2 regions of the Mesorhizobium sp. M1A.F.Ca.IN.020.04.1.1 genome follow, and region 1 is predicted to be linked to the other one. Evidence: predicted binding sites of a transcription regulator. Region 1 holds the regulator's gene; the other holds the start of a gene.
What was found. The regulator HrcA, encoded in region 1, represses chaperone genes, less so after heat shock. The targets are predictions, from matches to a motif close to GTTAGCACTCNCNNNNNGNGAGTGCTAAC.
Positions count from the first base shown of each region.

Region 2: groES (co-chaperone GroES) is a predicted target of HrcA. The motif match lies at 4,311-4,339, and genes of this name have one in related genera.

Region 1 covers NZ_RZSN01000024.1:37,881-46,667, forward strand. The annotation lists gene cysK (cysteine synthase A) at 1-353, opposite strand, end outside; gene EOA49_RS08110 (LysE family translocator) at 542-1,159, opposite strand; gene EOA49_RS08115 (sorbosone dehydrogenase family protein) at 1,272-2,621, opposite strand; gene EOA49_RS08120 (hypothetical protein) at 2,732-2,929, opposite strand; gene hrcA (heat-inducible transcriptional repressor HrcA) at 2,961-4,043, opposite strand; gene rph (ribonuclease PH) at 4,224-4,940, shown strand; gene EOA49_RS08135 (VOC family protein) at 5,023-5,433, shown strand; gene rdgB (RdgB/HAM1 family non-canonical purine NTP pyrophosphatase) at 5,434-6,111, shown strand; gene hemW (radical SAM family heme chaperone HemW) at 6,108-7,286, shown strand; partial or broken gene EOA49_RS08150 (low molecular weight protein tyrosine phosphatase family protein) at 7,283-7,607, shown strand; gene EOA49_RS08155 (hypothetical protein) at 7,690-7,878, opposite strand; gene EOA49_RS08160 (hypothetical protein) at 7,886-8,083, opposite strand; partial or broken gene rsmI (16S rRNA (cytidine(1402)-2'-O)-methyltransferase) at 8,237-8,787, shown strand, end outside.
Region 2 covers NZ_RZSN01000067.1:5,141-13,927, forward strand. The annotation lists gene htpG (molecular chaperone HtpG) at 7-1,899, opposite strand; gene groL (chaperonin GroEL) at 2,171-3,799, opposite strand; gene groES (co-chaperone GroES) at 3,852-4,166, opposite strand; gene EOA49_RS15520 (Hsp20 family protein) at 4,514-4,990, shown strand; gene EOA49_RS15525 (Hsp20/alpha crystallin family protein) at 5,081-5,590, shown strand; gene EOA49_RS15530 (hypothetical protein) at 5,967-7,394, shown strand; gene EOA49_RS15535 (hypothetical protein) at 7,434-8,327, opposite strand; gene EOA49_RS15540 (serine hydrolase) at 8,717-8,787, shown strand, end outside.

The DNA.
Region 1 (8,787 bases):
CGTTCGACCGACATTGTCTCCGGCATGGTGAGGATCAGCTTGTAACCCTTGGCGGCGGCGGCGAAGGCCAGCGCGATGCCGGTGTTGCCGGAGGTCGGTTCGATCAGCGTGGTCTTGCCCGGCGCGATCTTGCCGGCCTCCTCCAGCGCCTCGATCATCGAGACGCCGATGCGGTCCTTGACCGAGGCGATCGGGTTGAAGAATTCAAGCTTAGCCAGCAGGTTGGCGACGACGCCCTTCTCCTTGGCGAACTTATCCAGCCGCACCAGCGGCGTGTCTCCAATCGTCTCGGTGATCGAGTTGAAGATGCGGCCGCGGCCGGGGACGCGCGCGGAGGTGACGGGCTTGTTCATTGGTTTCGCTCCCAAGGCAAAGGCATAGGCATACAGAATAAGGCTTTCAGCCGCGCAAGATAGGCTGCCCGCCGAAAATATCCGAGTGGGGCGGCTGCTGAAAACCTCCCCGCGCCGGAAATGCATTTTTTGGATCGGCCCGTTTTGGGGACGCTTTCCCCGAAACGGGGGCCGGTTGAGAATGCGGCCTATTGACGGGCCGCGATGGCGGCTGCCGCTCCCATCATGAAGCCGGCGGCGGTGCGGTTCAGCACCTTGAGCGCGCGCGGCGATCTCAGGAACCAGCGCGCCTTGGCAGCCAGCGCCAGATAGGGGACCAGCACCACGAACAGGACGACAACGGTCAGCGCGACAAGGATGCCGTAGTCGGCCGGCGTGATCGTCTTCAGGTCGACGATGGTCGGCGTGATGGCGAGATAGAAGATCATCGTCTTCGGGTTGCCGAGCGTCACCGTCAGCCCGGCGATGAAGCTCGACGCCAGGCCGCTTCTGCCCTTGCGCGCCTCGACCGTCTCGGGCGAGATGCCGCTCGTCCAGAAGCGCCAGGCAAGGAAGGCGAGATAAGCGACCCCCGCCCATTTGATGGCGAGGAAGACCATGCCGAAGGTCTGGGCGACGAAGGCGAGGCCGAGCACGACGGCAGTGAGGTAGGTAATGTCGCCGAGCATGAGACCGAACGACATAGCGAGCGACGAACGGAAGCCGGAGCCGAGCGCGCGGGCAACAAGCGCCGTCACGCCGGGGCCCGGAATGGCGGCGGCGACGCCGAGGGCGGCGCTGTAGGCGAGAAATCCTGTCAGTGTCATGGCTTGAACCCAGCGCTATCCCGAGATCGGGATCCAGAGCGGCGGCCTTTTACCACGGCGTCGGGGCGGCGTTAATTGCCTTGCGGCCGGATTCGGTTGCACCAGCGCCGCTTCAGGACCGGCCGTCGCCGTAGGTGACGCGCCATATCGTGCCGTTGCCGTCCTCGGTCAGGATCAGCGAACCATCCTTCGCCACCGCGACACCGACCGGCCGGCCCCAGACCGCATCGTCGGCAATGACGAAGCCGGTGGCGAAATCCTCATATTCGCCGGTCGGCTTGCCGTCCTTGAACTTCAGCCGCACCACCTTGTAGCCGGTGCGGACATTGCGGTTCCACGAGCCGTGCAGGGTGACGAAGGCGTCGCCCTTGTAGTCGGCCGGGAAGTTGCCGCCCTCATAAAAGGCGATGTTGAGCGGCGCCGAATGTGCCTGGATCAGCACGTCCGGCACCGTGACCTTGCCGGCGAGATCGGGCCGCGCGCCTTTGTGGCGCGGATCCTCGTTGTCGCCGATATAGTACCAGGGCCAGCCATAGAAGGCTCCCTCCTTGACGGCGGTCGCATATTCGAAAGGCACGTTGTCGCCGAGCTCGTCGCGTTCGTTGACGACGCACCAGAGCGCGCCCGTAGCCGGCTGCACCGTCATGCCCGAGCAGTTGCGCAGGCCGGTGGCGACCATCCTGCGGTTCTTGCCGTCAGGATCGAAAGCGAGCACATCCGCTCGGCCTTCCTCCGCGCCCCAGGTAGCGCCGAGCGGTGCCGATCTCGCCCATTCTTCGACGCCGCCCTTCGGCCTCGCTCCAATGCCCTCTGCGGTATTCGAGCCCGAGCCGACCGAGAGATAGAGCGTTTTGCCGTCGGGCGAAAAAGCGATGTCGCGCGTCCAGTGATGGCTCGACGGGATGTCCGAGACGATCGTTTCCGGCTCGCCGGAAGCTTTGAGGTCGCCGTCGCGATAGGCAAAGCGGACGACGCTGTTGCTGTTGGCGACATAGACCCATTGCGGCTTGTCGCCCGGCGGATAGAAGGCGATGCCGTAGGGCCGGGTCAGGCCTTTGGCAAAGACCGACTTCTCGGCCGGCTTGGCGCTGCCTTCGGCCAGTCGATAGACGCGGACCTGGTTCGCCCTGCTGTCGGCGACGAAGAGATCGCCGTTCGGCGCCGTGCGCACGACACGCGGGCTGCTGATGCCCGAAGCCACCAGCTCGGCCGAAAAGCCGGGTGGAAGGGCTGGCTTGGCATCCTCGGGGCGATCGGTGACACCGCCTCCGTTCGAGGCGGATTCGGCGACATTCGGCTTCGGGAGATCGTCGGGCCTGATGAGGCGCCGCACGCCGGGCCGGTCGGCCTTCCAGTCACCGAAGGCCTTCTTGCCGGTGAGCAAGGGCTGATCGGCCTGTTGCGCGACGGCGCCGGAGGCCAGGAGCAAGGCGAGGGCGGCAAGGCCGGCAATCCGTATCATGCTGTTCTCCGTTATTCGCCAACGTGCATCAGCAACCAGACAGCGAATATCGGGCAGGCTCTCCAAAAGAGAAGCCGGGCATGCAAATTTTGACGGAAAGCGCCGGCAGTTCAGCTCTCTTCGATATCCAGATCGTCGTCGAGCTGCTTTTCCAGCGCGACCAGATCGGCCGGCAGCGGCAGGCCCATGGCGCGCATTTCCCTGAGCTTCTCGCGCAGTAGCTCCTGGATCTCGTGATCGTCTTCCGGCTGGTTCACCATCTCCTCGAGCAGCAGGCTGATCTGGGCCTTGAACGATTCCAGCGCCATTTCCACCCTCCTTGCGACGTTTCCCGCTTGCCTATCTCAGCATGCGCGAAATCAACTGGGCCGTATAGTCGACCATCGGGACGATGCGGGCATAGTTCAATCGCGTCGGGCCGATGACGCCGAGCGCGCCGACGACGCGCGCATCCTTGTCGCGATAGGGCGCGACCACGAGCGACGAACCGGACAGCGAAAACAACTTGTTCTCCGAGCCGATGAAGATGCGCACGCCCGGACCTTCCTCGGCGAGGTCGAGGAGCTGCAGCAGTCCGTCCTGCGTTTCCAGATCCTCGAACAGATGGCGCAGCAATTCGAGATCGGCCTGGGCGGTGACGTTTTCCAGAAGATTGGCGCGGCCGCGCACGATGAGGCGCGCCGGCAGGCCGCTTTCGGCGCCGGCCCAGACCGCGAGGCCCTTCTCGACCAGCTCCTGCGACAGCGTGTCGAGAGCCGCCCTGGTCTCGTCTTTGATGCGCGCGATCTCGACCCGGGCCTCGGCCAGCGTGCGGCCGCGGATATGGGCGTTGAGGAAGTTCGAGGCCTCGTGCAGCTGCGAGACGGTGATACCGGCCGGCAGGTCGACAACGCGGTTCTCGACATCGCCGCTCTGCGACACCAGGACGGCGAGCGCCTTGGTGGGTTCCAACTGAATGAACTCGATGTGCTTCAGAGCCACCTCATTCTTGGCGGCGAGCACCAGGCCGGCGCCGCGCGACATGCCGGAGAGCATCTGGCTGGCCTCGGTCAGCATATGCTCCAGCGTGGCGCCCGAGCCCGAGGCACGCACCTGCGCCTCGATGACGCGACGCTCGTCGTCCGACAGATCGCCGAGCTCCATGAAGGCATCGACGAAGAAGCGCAGGCCGGTCTGGGTCGGCAGGCGGCCGGCCGAGATGTGCGGCGCGTAGATCAGCCCCAGATGCTCGAGGTCGCTCATCACGTTGCGGATGGTGGCCGGTGACAGCGACGACGGCAGGATGCGCGACAGGCTGCGCGAGCCGACCGGCTCGCCGTCGCGCAGATAGGAATCGACAATCCGCCGGAAGATGTCGCGCGAGCGCATGTCGAGCGACTGAAGCACGGGCGGCTGCGATGCGGGATCGACTGCCTTGTTCATTCCAGCGAAAAACCTCCTATCGAAAGATATAGACTTAAGGCTCCCTGGCGCAACCCGGGCCATTTTCGCTAGCGCCGTTTCCTTGGCGCCCCGTTTCCTTGGCGCCCTTTTCCTTTGCGCCATCCGCCGCATGCGTCTACAAGCCGCCGACGAATCCAAAACCATAGGAAAGAAGGCCGAATGCGCCCCTCCAAACGCCAGCCCGACGAAATGCGCGCCATCTCCTTCGAGCGCGGCGTCTCCAAGCATGCCGAAGGCTCGTGCCTGGTGAAATTCGGCGACACGCATGTGCTGTGCACGGCGAGCCTAGAGGAAAAGGTGCCGGCCTGGATGCGCAATTCCGGCAAGGGCTGGGTTACGGCCGAATACGGCATGCTGCCGCGCTCGACGGGCGAGCGGATGCGCCGCGAGGCTTCCGCCGGCAAGCAGGGCGGCCGGACGCTGGAGATCCAGCGGCTGATCGGTCGTTCGTTGCGCGCCGTTGTCGACCTGCAGGCGCTAGGCGAACAGCAGATCACCGTCGACTGCGACGTTATCCAGGCCGACGGCGGCACCCGCACCGCCTCGATCACCGGCGGCTGGGTGGCGCTATACGATTGCCTGCGCTGGATGGAAGCGCGCCAGATGGCCAGCGTTTCCAAGGTTCTCAAGGACCATGTCGCGGCGATCTCCTGCGGCATCCATGACGGACAGCCGGTCATCGATCTCGATTATCTTGAGGATTCCTCGGCCGGCACCGACGCCAATTTCGTCATGACCGGCAAGGGCGGCATCGTCGAGATCCAGGGTACTGCGGAAGGCGAGCCCTTCTCCGAAGAGCAGTTTTCGGCGCTGATGGGGCTGGCCAAAAAGGGTATTTCGCGGCTGGTGAGCCTGCAGCAGATGGCGGTGGCGTAGGGTCACCGATGAGGTCGACGATCCTTCGCATCCCCCTCTGGCCTGCCGGCCATCTGCCCGACAGGGCAGAGGGGGGTGCTTCGTGACTCCCTCCGCGATTCTGGAATCAGCGCTCTACGTCACAGATCTAACCGCTGCCGAAGCCTTCTACCGCGACATCCTCGGCCTGGATCCGCTGGGCAAGGTCGAAGGTCGCCACGTCTTCTTCCGCTGCGGCAACGGCGTGCTGCTCATCTTCAATGCCGAGGCGACGAAAATTCCGCCGGCGCCCGACGCCAGGCTGAAGGTGCCGCCGCACGGCACGGTCGGCGAAGGGCATCTTTGCTTCACCGCGACTGCGGCCGAGATCGCCCAATGGCGCAAGCATTTGGCGGCCAAGAACATCGCCATCGAAAGCGATTTCGAGTGGCCGCAGGGCGGACATTCGATCTATATCCGCGACCCTTCGGGCAATTCGATCGAGTTCGCCGAACCAAGGATCTGGGGTCTCTGAATGCATTCTTTGAACGGACAAAAGATCGTCGTCGCCAGCCACAATGAAGGCAAGCTGCGCGAATTCGCCGACTTGATGGCCCCGTTCGGCTTCGAGGCGAAGTCGGCCAAGGATTACGGCCTGCCGGAACCGGACGAGACCGGCACGACCTTCGAGGAGAATGCCTATATCAAGGCCTATGCCGCCGCCAAGGCCACCGGCCTGCCGGCGCTGTCGGACGATTCGGGGCTCTGCGTCGACGCGCTCGACGGGGCGCCCGGCGTCTACACCGCCAACTGGGCCGAGACGGCGGACGGCACACGCGATTTCGGCATGGCCATGCAGCGCACCGAAGTGGCGCTGCAGGAGGTCGGCGCGACCGAGCCGGCGCAGCGCACCGGCCGTTTCGTCGCCGTCATCTGCCTCGCCTTTCCCGATGGCGAGGCCGAATATTACCGCGGCGAGGCCGAAGGCACGCTGGTCTGGCCGCCGCGCGGCACGCTCGGCTTCGGCTACGATCCGGTGTTCCTGCCCAACGGCTTCGCCAAGACTTTTGGCGAGATGAGCGCCGAGCAAAAGCATGGCTGGAAGCCCGGCCAGGCAACAGCCCTGTCGCACCGCGCCCGCGCCTTCCAGAAGTTTGCCCAGGCCCGCTTGGATTTGGCGCGGCTGGATCTGGCGCGGCTCAGGTCAAAATGATCGGAACAGGCCAGACCATGCCGCTCGACCGCAGCCCCGGCTTCGGCGTCTATATCCATTGGCCGTTCTGCGCGGCCAAATGCCCTTACTGCGACTTCAACAGCCACGTTCGCCACCAGCCGGTCGACCAGGAGCGTTTTGCGCGGGCCTTCGAGACGGAGCTCAAGACGATGCGCGCCCGCACCGGGCCGCGCGAGGTGACCAGCATCTTCCTCGGCGGCGGCACGCCGTCGCTGATGAAGCCGGAAACGGTGTCAGCGGTTCTGGAAGCCGTAGCGAAGAACTGGACGGTGCCTGCCGGGATCGAGGTGACGCTGGAGGCCAACCCGTCCTCGGTCGAGGCGGAGCGCTTCCGCGGTTATCGGGCGGCCGGCGTCAACCGTGTCTCGCTCGGCGTGCAGGCGCTGAACGACAAGGACCTGCGCTTCCTCGGCCGGCTGCACAATGTCGAGGAGGCGCTGCACGCCATCGGGCTGGCGCGGGAAATCTTTCCGCGGCTCTCCTTCGACCTGATCTATGCGCGGCCCGGCCAGACGCCGGAGGCTTGGGCTTTAGAGCTTGAGGAAGCGATCGGGCATGCCGCCGACCACCTGTCGCTCTATCAGCTCACGATCGAGGAGGGCACGCCGTTCCATGCACTCCACTCAGCGCGAAAATTCGTCCTGCCCGACAACGACCATGCCGCCGACCTCTACGCGCTGACGCAGGAGGTGACCGCGGCGCACGGGCTTCCGGCCTACGAAATCTCCAACCACGCGCGGCCGGGCGCGGAAAGCCGGCACAACCTGACTTATTGGCGCTACGGCGAATATGTCGGCGTCGGACCCGGCGCGCATGGCCGCTTCGTCGAGAACGGCCGCCGTACCGTGACGGTCGCGGAAAAGATGCCTGAGACCTGGGCCAACCTGGTCGAAGCCAGGGGCCATGGCGTCACCGGCGGCGAGGTGCTGACGCGCGCCGAAGAAGCCGACGAGTTCCTATTGATGGGGCTGCGGCTGGCCGAAGGCATCGACCTCCAGCGCTACGAGACGCTTGCCGGGCGTAGTCTGGCGAGCGACCGATTGTCGGTGCTGCAGGAAGAGGGGCTGGTGGCGCCGGTCGGCAACGCCCGCCTCCGCGCCACGACCGCCGGCATGATCGTGCTCGATGCGGTGGTGGCAGACCTCGCGCGGTGAAAAAGGTTCTCTTCGTCTGCAGCCAGAACCGCCTGCGCAGCCCCACCGCCGAGCAGGTGTTTTCCAGGCGCCGCGACCTCGAGGTCGAATCGGCCGGCACCAATCACGACGCGGACAACCCCGCTGACGCATGAACTGGTCGCGTGGGCCGAGATCATCTTCGTCATGGAGAAGGCGCATCGCGTCAAGCTGCAGAAGAAGTTCCGGTCAAGCCTGATGCGGGCACGGGTGATCTGCCTCGACATCCCGGACAACTATGCGTTCATGGATCCGGAACTGGTGCGGCTGCTCGAGGCGAAGGTCACTAACTATCTGGGCTGAATGGCGTCAGGCGCCAAGCATGGCGCTTCGCTCCTCGCTCCGCCTGGGATGAGGCGAGAGATCGCGAAGGGTCGCAGCTGCTCTAGGCGTCGTGCTTCTGACGCTGCTTCCCGCGATCCTTTTCCGCATGCGCGTCGCCGGAACGGCCCTGCTTCAGATCGGTCTTGTCGCGGCGGTTCCCGTGCTGGGCGGCGATCGGATGGGAAGGAATGCCCTCGCGGGCGGTCTTGCTTTCGAGTCGTGTGATGAAAATGTCGAAGCGATTGGGCATCGTCCGGTCAGTGCTCCGTCGTGCTTTCGGTTTCGGTCGAGGCGTCTTGAACCGCGGGGCTTGGAAGCGGCTTCATCGCTTCCTTGTCCTTTGTCCTGGCGGAGGGTTCCCGATCCTCCGAACCGGCAACCTTCTCCGATCCGGCAAAGCGCTTGCAGCCCGAATAATAGGGCGTGAAAGCGTCTTGAATGATCAGGCTGTCCATCCTGTCCTCCTCCTCGGGAATCAGGGGTAAAATCCGCCTTATGCGGTTTGGTTCCGCATCGTGGCAAAGGCATGGCGATTCCCTTGCATCGCCATCACGTTTTGCAACCGCAGATCAGCCGTGGCAAACAGTGGCGCGTGGGGAGGGCCTCAATTGACCGGCGACAAACGCAGCTATGTAATCGGGCAGACCGAAATTGCGGCGCGGCCGCTGGAGCCGGCGCTCTATCTGGTGGCGACGCCGATTGGCAATCTCGCCGATGTCACGCTGCGTGCGCTGGAGACGCTGGCCGGCGCCGACATCGTTGCCTGCGAGGACACCCGCGTCTCGCGCGTGCTGCTCGAACGCTACGGCATTCGCCGGCGCACCACGGCCTATCACGAGCACAATGCAGCCGAGGCCGGGCCGAAGCTGATCGAGTCGCTCGCTGCCGGACAAAGCGTGGCGCTGATCTCGGATGCCGGCACGCCGCTGGTTTCCGATCCCGGCTACCGGCTGGTCGGCGAGGCGCTGGAGCGCGGCATCCGCGTTATTCCGGTGCCCGGACCGTCGGCGGCGCTTGCCGCGCTGACCGCTTCCGGCCTGCCTTCCGACACCTTTCTGTTCGCCGGCTTCTTGCCGGCCAAGGCGGGCCAGAGGCTCACCAAGCTCGAAAGCTTCAGGCAGGTGCCGGCGACGCTCATCTTCTATGAATCGCCGCGCCG
Region 2 (8,787 bases), on a different contig from region 1:
CCCCCACTACTCCCTCGCCAAACCGCGCTCGATCAGGCGAGCAAGCCGCGCCGAAAACGCCCTGGCATCGGCCGGCTTGTCGCCGTCCAGCACGCGCGCCTCGTCGTAAAGCAGATGCGCGGCGTCTTCCTTGAAAGCGCGCTCGCCGTCGCCGAGCTTCGCCAGCGCCGTGACGCGCTCGTGCCGCGGGTTGATCTCGAGGATCGGCTTGGCCGCCTTGTCGAGGCGGCCGGCGGCGTTGAGCAGCCGCTCGAACTGGCGGTCGGGACCGTGCTCCGGTGCGACCAGGCAGACCGCGCTTTCGGTCAGGCGGTCGGAGGCCTTCACGTCCGAGACCTCGTCTCCCAGCGCCGTCTTCACGAAGGCCAGGAAGGTCGCGATTTCGGACGAGATTTCGGCATCCGGCTTGGACGCGGTGTCGAGCAGCGGGATCTCCGACAGTTCGGCCGCGCCCTGCGTCACCGATTTGAACGGCTTGCCGTCGAATTCCGGCGCCATCGTCGTCCAGAAACTGTCGACCGGATCGGTCAAAAGCAGCACTTCGATGCCGCGCGCCCGGAACCCTTCGAGCTGCGGCGAGACCTCGAGCCGGGCGCGGTCTTCCCCGGCCATGAAGAAGATCGCCTTCTGCCCTTCCTTCATCGCGGCGACATAATCGGCCAGGCTGCGCAGCGTCTCGCCGGAAGCGGTCGAGCGGAAGCGGGCGAGCTTCAGCAGCTGCTCGCGCCGCTCGTAGTCCTCGTAGATGCCTTCCTTGAGCACGACGCCGAAATTCTCCCAGATCTTGGCGTAGGCCTCGGCATCGTTATCGGCGAGTTTGCCAAGATCGCCGAGGACGCGGTTGGTGACACCCTTGCGGATCGCGGCGAGCAGCGGGCTTTCCTGGATCATCTCGCGCGAGACGTTGAGCGGCAGATCGGCGGAATCGACCAGGCCGCGCACGAAGCGCAGATAGCGCGGCAACACGTCGGCATCGTCGGTGATGAAGACGCGCCGCACGTAGAGCTTCATACGACCCTTGCGGTCCTGGTCGAAGAGATCGAACGGACGCGAGCCCGGCACGAAGGCAAGCGCGCTGTATTCGTGCCGACCCTCGGCGCGGAAGTGGATGGTGGCGGCCGGCTCGTCATACTGGCCGGCGATGCTGCGGTAGAAGTCGGTATATTCCTCGGGCTTTATGTCGCTCTTCGGCCTCACCCAGAGCGCCGTGCCGTCGGCGACATCGCGCGGCTCGGCGCCCGGCTTCTCAACAAGCGTGATCGGCACCGGCACGTGGCCGGACTGCGACTTCGCCAGCCCTTCGAGCCGGTAAGGCGTGGTGTAGGAACTCGCATCGTCCATCAGATGCAGCACGACGCGCGTGCCGCGCCTGGGAGCTGCCGCAAGCGGCACGGGAGCGATCTCGTAGGTGCCCTTGCCGTCGGAAGACCAGCGCCAGGCTTCCTCGCTGCCGGCCTGCCGGCTGATGACATCGACATGATCGGCCACCATGAAAGCGGAGTAGAAGCCGACGCCGAACTGGCCGATGAGTTGCGAGTCCTCAGTCGCCTTGCCGGCCTCGACGCGCTCGATGAAGGCACGGGTGCCGGAGCGTGCGATGGTGCCCAGAGCCTCGGCCATCTCCTCGCGGCCCATGCCGATGCCGTTGTCCTCGACGGCAAGCTGCTTGTTGTCGGGGTCGGCCGAAATGGTGATGCGCGGCTTTGCGTCCTCGCCCAGCAGCTCGGGACGGGTGATCGCTTCGAAGCGCAGCTTCTCGCACGCGTCCGCGCCGTTGGAGATCAGCTCGCGCAGGAAGACGTCCCGGTCCGAATAGACCGAATGCACCATCATGTGCAGCAGCCGCGAGACATCCGCCTCGAATGTCCTGGTTTCCGTCGTCTTGGTATCCGTCGTCATTCAGAATCTTCCCACATAGTAACTCTGGCCCGTCGCGCCGCGGCGTGTCGAAGCTGCCGATCGCCGCCGATGAGGGGAGATGTCCGACAGGACAAAGGGGGCGCGTCCCGCCAGCCGATCTGTCGCGGAGTGCTTTCTCGCTTTTCCGGTTCTTGTCAATTCAGAAGGGTGCCGTTTCCCTCGCGCTCCCTTTTGCCCTGCCGACCAATCTCCCCCAATTGAACCCTGTCGGGGGAGATTGGCTGTGTCGGCGCCGCGCCTCCCCAGCGTCCTAGAAGTCCATGCCGGCGCCGGCGGGCATGGCGGGTGCCGCTTCTTTCTTCGGCTTCTCGGCGACCATCGCCTCGGTGGTGACGAGCAGGCCGGCGATCGAGGCTGCATCCTGCAGCGCGGTGCGCACGACCTTGGCCGGATCGATAACGCCCTGGCTGAAAAGATCGCCATATTCGCCGGTCTGGGCGTTCCAGCCATAGGCGAAATCGGTCTTCTCGCGCAGCTTGCCGACGATGATCGAGCCTTCCGCCCCGCTGTTCTCGGCGATCTGACGCGCCGGCGCCTCGATGGCGCGCCGCACGATGTCGACGCCGTATCTCTGGTCGGGGTTGTCGGCAGCCACCGCGTCGAGCGCATTGGCGGCCCTGAGCAGCGCCACGCCGCCGCCCGGAAGAATGCCTTCCTCGACCGCCGCGCGCGTCGCATGCATGGCATCGTCGACGCGGTCCTTGCGCTCCCTGACCTCGACCTCCGTCGAACCGCCGACGCGGATCACAGCCACGCCGCCGGCGAGCTTGGCCAGACGCTCCTGCAGCTTCTCGCGATCGTAGTCCGAGGTGGTCTCCTCGATTTGCGCCTTGATCTGCGCGACGCGGCCCTGGATCTCCTCCTTCTTGCCGGCGCCATCGACGATCGTGGTGTTCTCCTTCTCGACCACCACTTTCTTGGTGCGGCCGAGCATCTCCAGCGTGACGTTCTCAAGCTTGATGCCGAGATCCTCGCTGATAGCGGTGCCGCCGGTGAGGATGGCGATGTCCTCCAGCATGGCCTTGCGGCGGTCGCCGAAGCCCGGAGCCTTGACGGCCGCAACCTTCAGGCCGCCGCGCAGCTTGTTGACCACCAGCGTCGCGAGCGCCTCGCCCTCGACATCCTCCGCGATGATGAGCAGGGGCTTCGCCGACTGAACCACCGCCTCCAGAACCGGCAGCAGCGCCTGCAGGTTGGAAAGCTTCTTCTCGTGGATCAGCACATAGGGCTCTTCGAGCTCGACGCGCATCTTATCCTGATTGGTGATGAAGTAAGGCGAGAGATAACCGCGATCGAACTGCATGCCTTCGACCACTTCCAGCTCGGTGTCGGCGGTCTTGGCTTCCTCGACGGTGATGACGCCCTCGTTGCCGACCTTCTGCATCGCCTCAGCAAGGAAACGGCCGATCTCGGCATCACCATTGGCCGAAATCGTGCCGACCTGGGCGATCTCGTCATTTCTGGTCACCTTGCGGGCGTTGGTCTTCAACTCCTGAACAATAGCCTCGACGGCTTTGTCGATGCCGCGCTTCAGATCCATGGGATTCATGCCGGCGGCAACGGCCTTGGCACCTTCCCTGACGATGGCCTGGGCGAGAACGGTCGCGGTGGTCGTGCCGTCGCCGGCGATATCGCTGGTTTTCGAGGCGACCTCGCGCACCATCTGCGCGCCCATGTTCTCGAACTTGTCCTCGAGCTCGATCTCCTTGGCGACAGTGACGCCGTCCTTGGTGATGCGCGGAGCGCCGAACGACTTGTCGATGACGACATTGCGGCCCTTAGGGCCGAGCGTGACCTTCACCGCGTCGGCGAGGATGTTGACGCCGCGCAACATGCGGTCGCGGGCGTCGGAATGGAATTTCACTTCCTTGGCAGCCATTGGAACACTCCTTCAGCAGGCACCTTTCATTGACCGATCGGGTTGGGCCGGTTCAAGCCGCTTTTCCCAACGCCGATGTCTGCTCGACCACACCCATCACGTCGCTTTCCTTCATAATGAGCAGGTCTTCACCGTTGAGCTTGATCTCGGTGCCGGACCACTTGCCGAACAGGATGCGGTCGCCGACTTTGACGTCGAGGGGAATGAGCTTGCCGCTCTCGTCGCGCGCGCCGGAACCGACGGCGATGATCTCGCCTTCCTGCGGCTTCTCCTTCGCCGTGTCCGGGATGATGATGCCGCCGGCCGTCTTCTCCTCGGCCTCGACGCGGCGGACCAGAACGCGGTCATGCAATGGATGGAACTTCATATCGTTCTCCTTCGGGACAAACAGATTTTGAGAGGTTCCTCCACTCCGGACCGGAAGGACCGGAGCGGGGCTCGCGATCCTTTCGGCCTCGCGCATGTGGATTTGGTTTTGCACGCGCCGGTTTCAAGAGGCCGCAAGAAATTTTTTGGCACTCGCAACAGCCGAGTGCTAGCGCCGTGAAAACAAGGGTAATTATGCAGCTTTGACGGGCGCGCCTCGGACCTCTTGACGGCAAAGGAATCAATTCCCAAATCGAACCTGCCGGCGCCTGAAGTGGCCGGCAAGGTCAAGGAGCGCCGCTGCCTTGGCGCTCCTCGTATCTATGTTGCTCAATGGAGGATGTAGCTATGAGAACCAGTTTTGACTTTTCTCCCCTGTTCCGGTCGAGCATCGGCTTCGATCGAATGCTGAACGCGCTCGAGACCGCAAGCCGCATCGAAACCGCTGATAACTGGCCGCCCTACGATATCGCCAAGAGCGGCGAGGACGACTACCGCATCACCATGGCCCTGGCAGGCTTCAGCCAGGACGAACTGGCCATTACCCAGGAGCAGAACATGCTGATGGTTTCTGGCCAAAAGGCAGGCGAGGACAACGGCGAGTACCTGCATCGCGGCATTGCCGGCCGCGCATTCCAGCGTCGCTTCGAGCTTGCCGATCACGTCAAGGTCGTCGATGCGAGCCTCGTCAACGGTCTGCTGACAATCGACCTCAAACGCGAGATCCCGGAAGAAATGAAGCCGCGCCGGATCGAGATCACGGCGGACAAATCATCGCCAAAGGCCGCGACAAAGAAAATCGAGGCCGACAACAAGGCGGCCTGAGCCTTCTCGCCGCGCTTTGCGCCAAGCGCCGGGTGATGTTCCCGGCGCTTGTGGGCCTTGTCTTCCGGATGAACAGAAAGGAGGAAAAAAATGAGTGTTCGTGATCTGATTCCCTGGGGCCGAAACAATGGTAACCAGGTTCCAAGTGTCTTCCGCGACGGCGAACGCGATCCTTTCCTGTCGCTGCAGCGCGAGGTGAATCGGCTGTTCGACGACGTCTTCCGGGGTTTCGGTTCCGGCTTGCCGTCCCTAGGCGGCGTATCAGCCTTTGGTGCCGGCTGGCCGAGCGTTGAGATCTCCGACAACGAGAAGGAGATCAAGGTGGCGGCCGAAGTCCCGGGCCTGGACGAGAAGGACATCGAGGTGCTGCTTGATGATGGCGTGCTGACGCTGAAGGGTGAAAAGCGCTCCGAGACGGAGGACAAGGAGCGGCAGTTCTCCGAGCGCATCTATGGCCGCTTCGAGCGTCGAATCCCGCTGGGCTACGAGATCGAAGAAGACAAGATCGATGCCCGCTTCAAGAACGGCGTGCTGACGGTAATGCTGCCCAAGACCGCGAAGGCGCAGTCGCAGGCCAAGCGTATCGAAATCAAGAGCTGATGCCTGGATGCAGGGGTTGGACCGACGGGTCCGGCCCCTGCGGCATGACGGAACCTCGGCGCTAGATGGAACGGCCAACGCTGGCGTAGGTGCTGGCTGGAGCGTGGAACGGCTCCCTTTCCAACGAGTGATCCGCCCGCAGCGGGCGCCAGGTGCTCGCTTGCGGCTCGATGACGTGCGGCCGACGCAGGCCATTCTAACCGTTTACCGCGCTAAGCGCAGATGCCGCTGACGGAACACCGCGCAAGCCTCTGGAAATCCGCGATAACCTTAATTCCTTCCTTCTTTTGGTCAGGCTTCCCGTACGGAACGTTAAGGGCTAGATTAGCAATTCGTTAAGTAATACGGCGGGTGTGAGCGTAAGAGGTGTGCCGTTATGAATTTCAAATCCCTGATCAAACGGGCCGAGGACGTAGACAAGGAATTTCAAGAGCTCCAGTCGGATCTGGCAGAGGCTTTCGAAGAATGTCTTTCGGCTGACGAAGAGACGTCCCCGGGATACGATTCTGCCGCCGACCTGGCGGCAAGCGAGGAGGATCCGCCGGGCGAGACTCAGTCCGAGGCTTCCGCCTCCCGGCTGACGCCGCACACCCAGACACGGTTGGCCGCCTTGGAAGCCGTTTCCGGACTCTTCCGCGACGGACAGGGTCATCTGGAGGAGATCGGGTCAAGGCTGGCCGAGATCGCCACAGCGCACCACATGACGCGCGATATCCTGAACGCCCTGCATCGCGATGCGCTGCGCGCCAATGAGCTGGAGCTGGAGAACGCCGCTCTGGGCGCCGAACACAAGGCCTTGTCGGAACAATTGCTTGACGCTACGCGCAAGCAGCGCGAACGCGACGGCGCGGCCGAGGCCTGGCAGCAGCGCGAGGCAAGTCTCGTCCAGGACAGGGAGTCGCTGCGCGAGGCGCTTGCAGCGGTGCGGCTCGAAATGGTCGAGATGGGCAATGAGAGCGCCAGGCGCGAGGCTGAGTTCGGTGAGATCGTCAAGACCCTGACGGCCAAGACCGTCGAAGCCGACAGGCGCGCTGTCGAGAACAAGCTGCTGCGCGAGAAGCAGGTCGGGCTTTCGATCGAGCTGGAGCAGGCGCAAAAGCGCGAGGCCGAGGCCCGGCACAAATTCGACGAGTTCGCGGCGACCCACGCCAACGAAGCCACGCGGATTGCCGAACTTGTGGCCCAGCTCGGCAGCCACGAGAAGGAGGAGGCCCGGCTGCAGAAATCGTTGGAGACGACGCAGGCCAAGCTTGCCGAGACAGCCGAAGCCGCCCGCATCGCCGAAAGCGATGGCGCGGCGGAGCTGGCGCGGAGCCGGGCAGAGCTGCGCGGCTTGCGCTCCGAAATCCAGGAGCTGCAATCGCGGCTCGAGCAGGCCTCCATCGACAAGACCGATGCGGTCGCCGAGGCGACAGGACTGAGGGCGCAGTTGAATGACGCCGTGACCGAGCGGCAGATCGCGGAAGAGAAGCTTGCCGTTCTCAGGAACGAGAGTGAATTGGACAAGAAGAATTTGTCGGTGATCAGTACCAACCTCTCGCAGCTATCGCTGCAGCAGGCGTCGGAGCAGATCCAGCTCGATATCCAGAAACAGGAATGCGAGGACCTGCGCGCCGAGGTCGAGACGCTGAATGCCCGCATCAAGGAGCTGCTGCCTTATGAGCGGCTGCACAGGGTGACGGACGCCCGGGCCCGGCAGGATGTTGTGCCCGTGACGAATGGGCATGTCACCAACGGGCATATCGTGGAGCCGGCGCGACCCACCGCGAGGCGCCGGCGCAACATGAGAGCCGCCGCGAGTTGACGAAGGGTGTAGCCAGCTCAGCGCTTCACCGCTCTGGGCCTACTTGCCCGTCATCCGGTCAGCAAGCTGCTGGGCCTCGGCAAGCAGTGCCGGGAAGCCCGGATCGCCCGGCAGGCGCTCGCCCATGCAGGCGCGATAATCGCCGTCGCCTTTTTCCCAGGCGGCGTTGGCGGAATCATAGGCCTGCTGGTCCTTCAGGTCCGAGTTCTGATAGGCCTGCTGAAATTTCTGGGCAGCCGCGTCCGCCGCGGTCCAAAGCGCCTCGCAGGCCGCGATCTTCGGCACGGGCGGTGAGGCGGGCGCCTCGGCGACCAGGACGCGGTCGCCCTTGACGACCGCGACGACGACCTGCTGGTCGTAGATCGGTCCGACATCCTGCGTCCAGCCGCCGAGCCGCGCGACGGCGATATCGGCGCCTTCGGGCTTCTTCAGTGAAAAGTCGAGCGTCTTCACGAATGCGGCGTCGCTGCCGATCGCCTGCGTATAGAAGGAGTCTAGCTTGAGCGCCTCCTCGATGCCGGCGGGCAGCCGCAGGCCTTCATCGTCCTCGTCAGCCTTGGACCGCAGCCAGCGCTCGACCAACCCGCGGGTCGTCGCGACGATGCTCGGGCCGGCATCGCTCTTGGCGTAGCGCAGCCCGTCCAGCATGCCGAAGCCAATATCGGAGGCGCTCAGGCTCTGCAGATTGATCGTGCCGGTTGCCGGAAAATCCTTGACCGCAAGCGGGCCGAGAATGGCGGAAAGACGCTTTTCCAGATCGGCCAGCGCCTTGGTGTTGGCGCCATCGAGCGCCTCCACTTCCGCGTTCGAGCTCTCCTGCGCCGCGATGTCGGAAATCGCCTTGTCGCGCGCGGCGATATAGTCGTCCTCCGGCGATGCCGCGAAAACCACGCCGCTCGCCAGCGCGAACAAAAACGCCCAGACCAGCCGCATTCTATAACCCCAATTCAAACCAAAGCCCTTGTGGCCTTCGCCTGACTTGGCGGCTTTTGCGTGGCGGAATCCCGGGGAGAACCCGAATTTAATATCCGGCCTTCCGCGATGATTGGCGAAAGCCGGCGCCACATCTGATCTCCCCCCAAGTGGGGGGAGATGTCCGGCAGGACAGAGGGGGGCGCGAAGGAACGCAAGCTTTCGTGTCCAGAGCACAGCCATGATGTCGGGGACGGCCGGATCTTCTAAGGCGGGCGCAGGCCCAGAGGTGAGGGACGCACCCGGCGCCACACCAGTCGATTGGGAGGATGATCAGGGCCGCGCAGGACTTGGCCAGGCCGGTGCCGGCCTGTACAATCTTAGGGTGAATGCAGGGAAGGGAGCGCGCTATGCGGCTTGGTCGGGATCTCTGTCATTTGACGGTTTTGGCCTTCATCGCCGGACTGGCACTTTGGCCGCA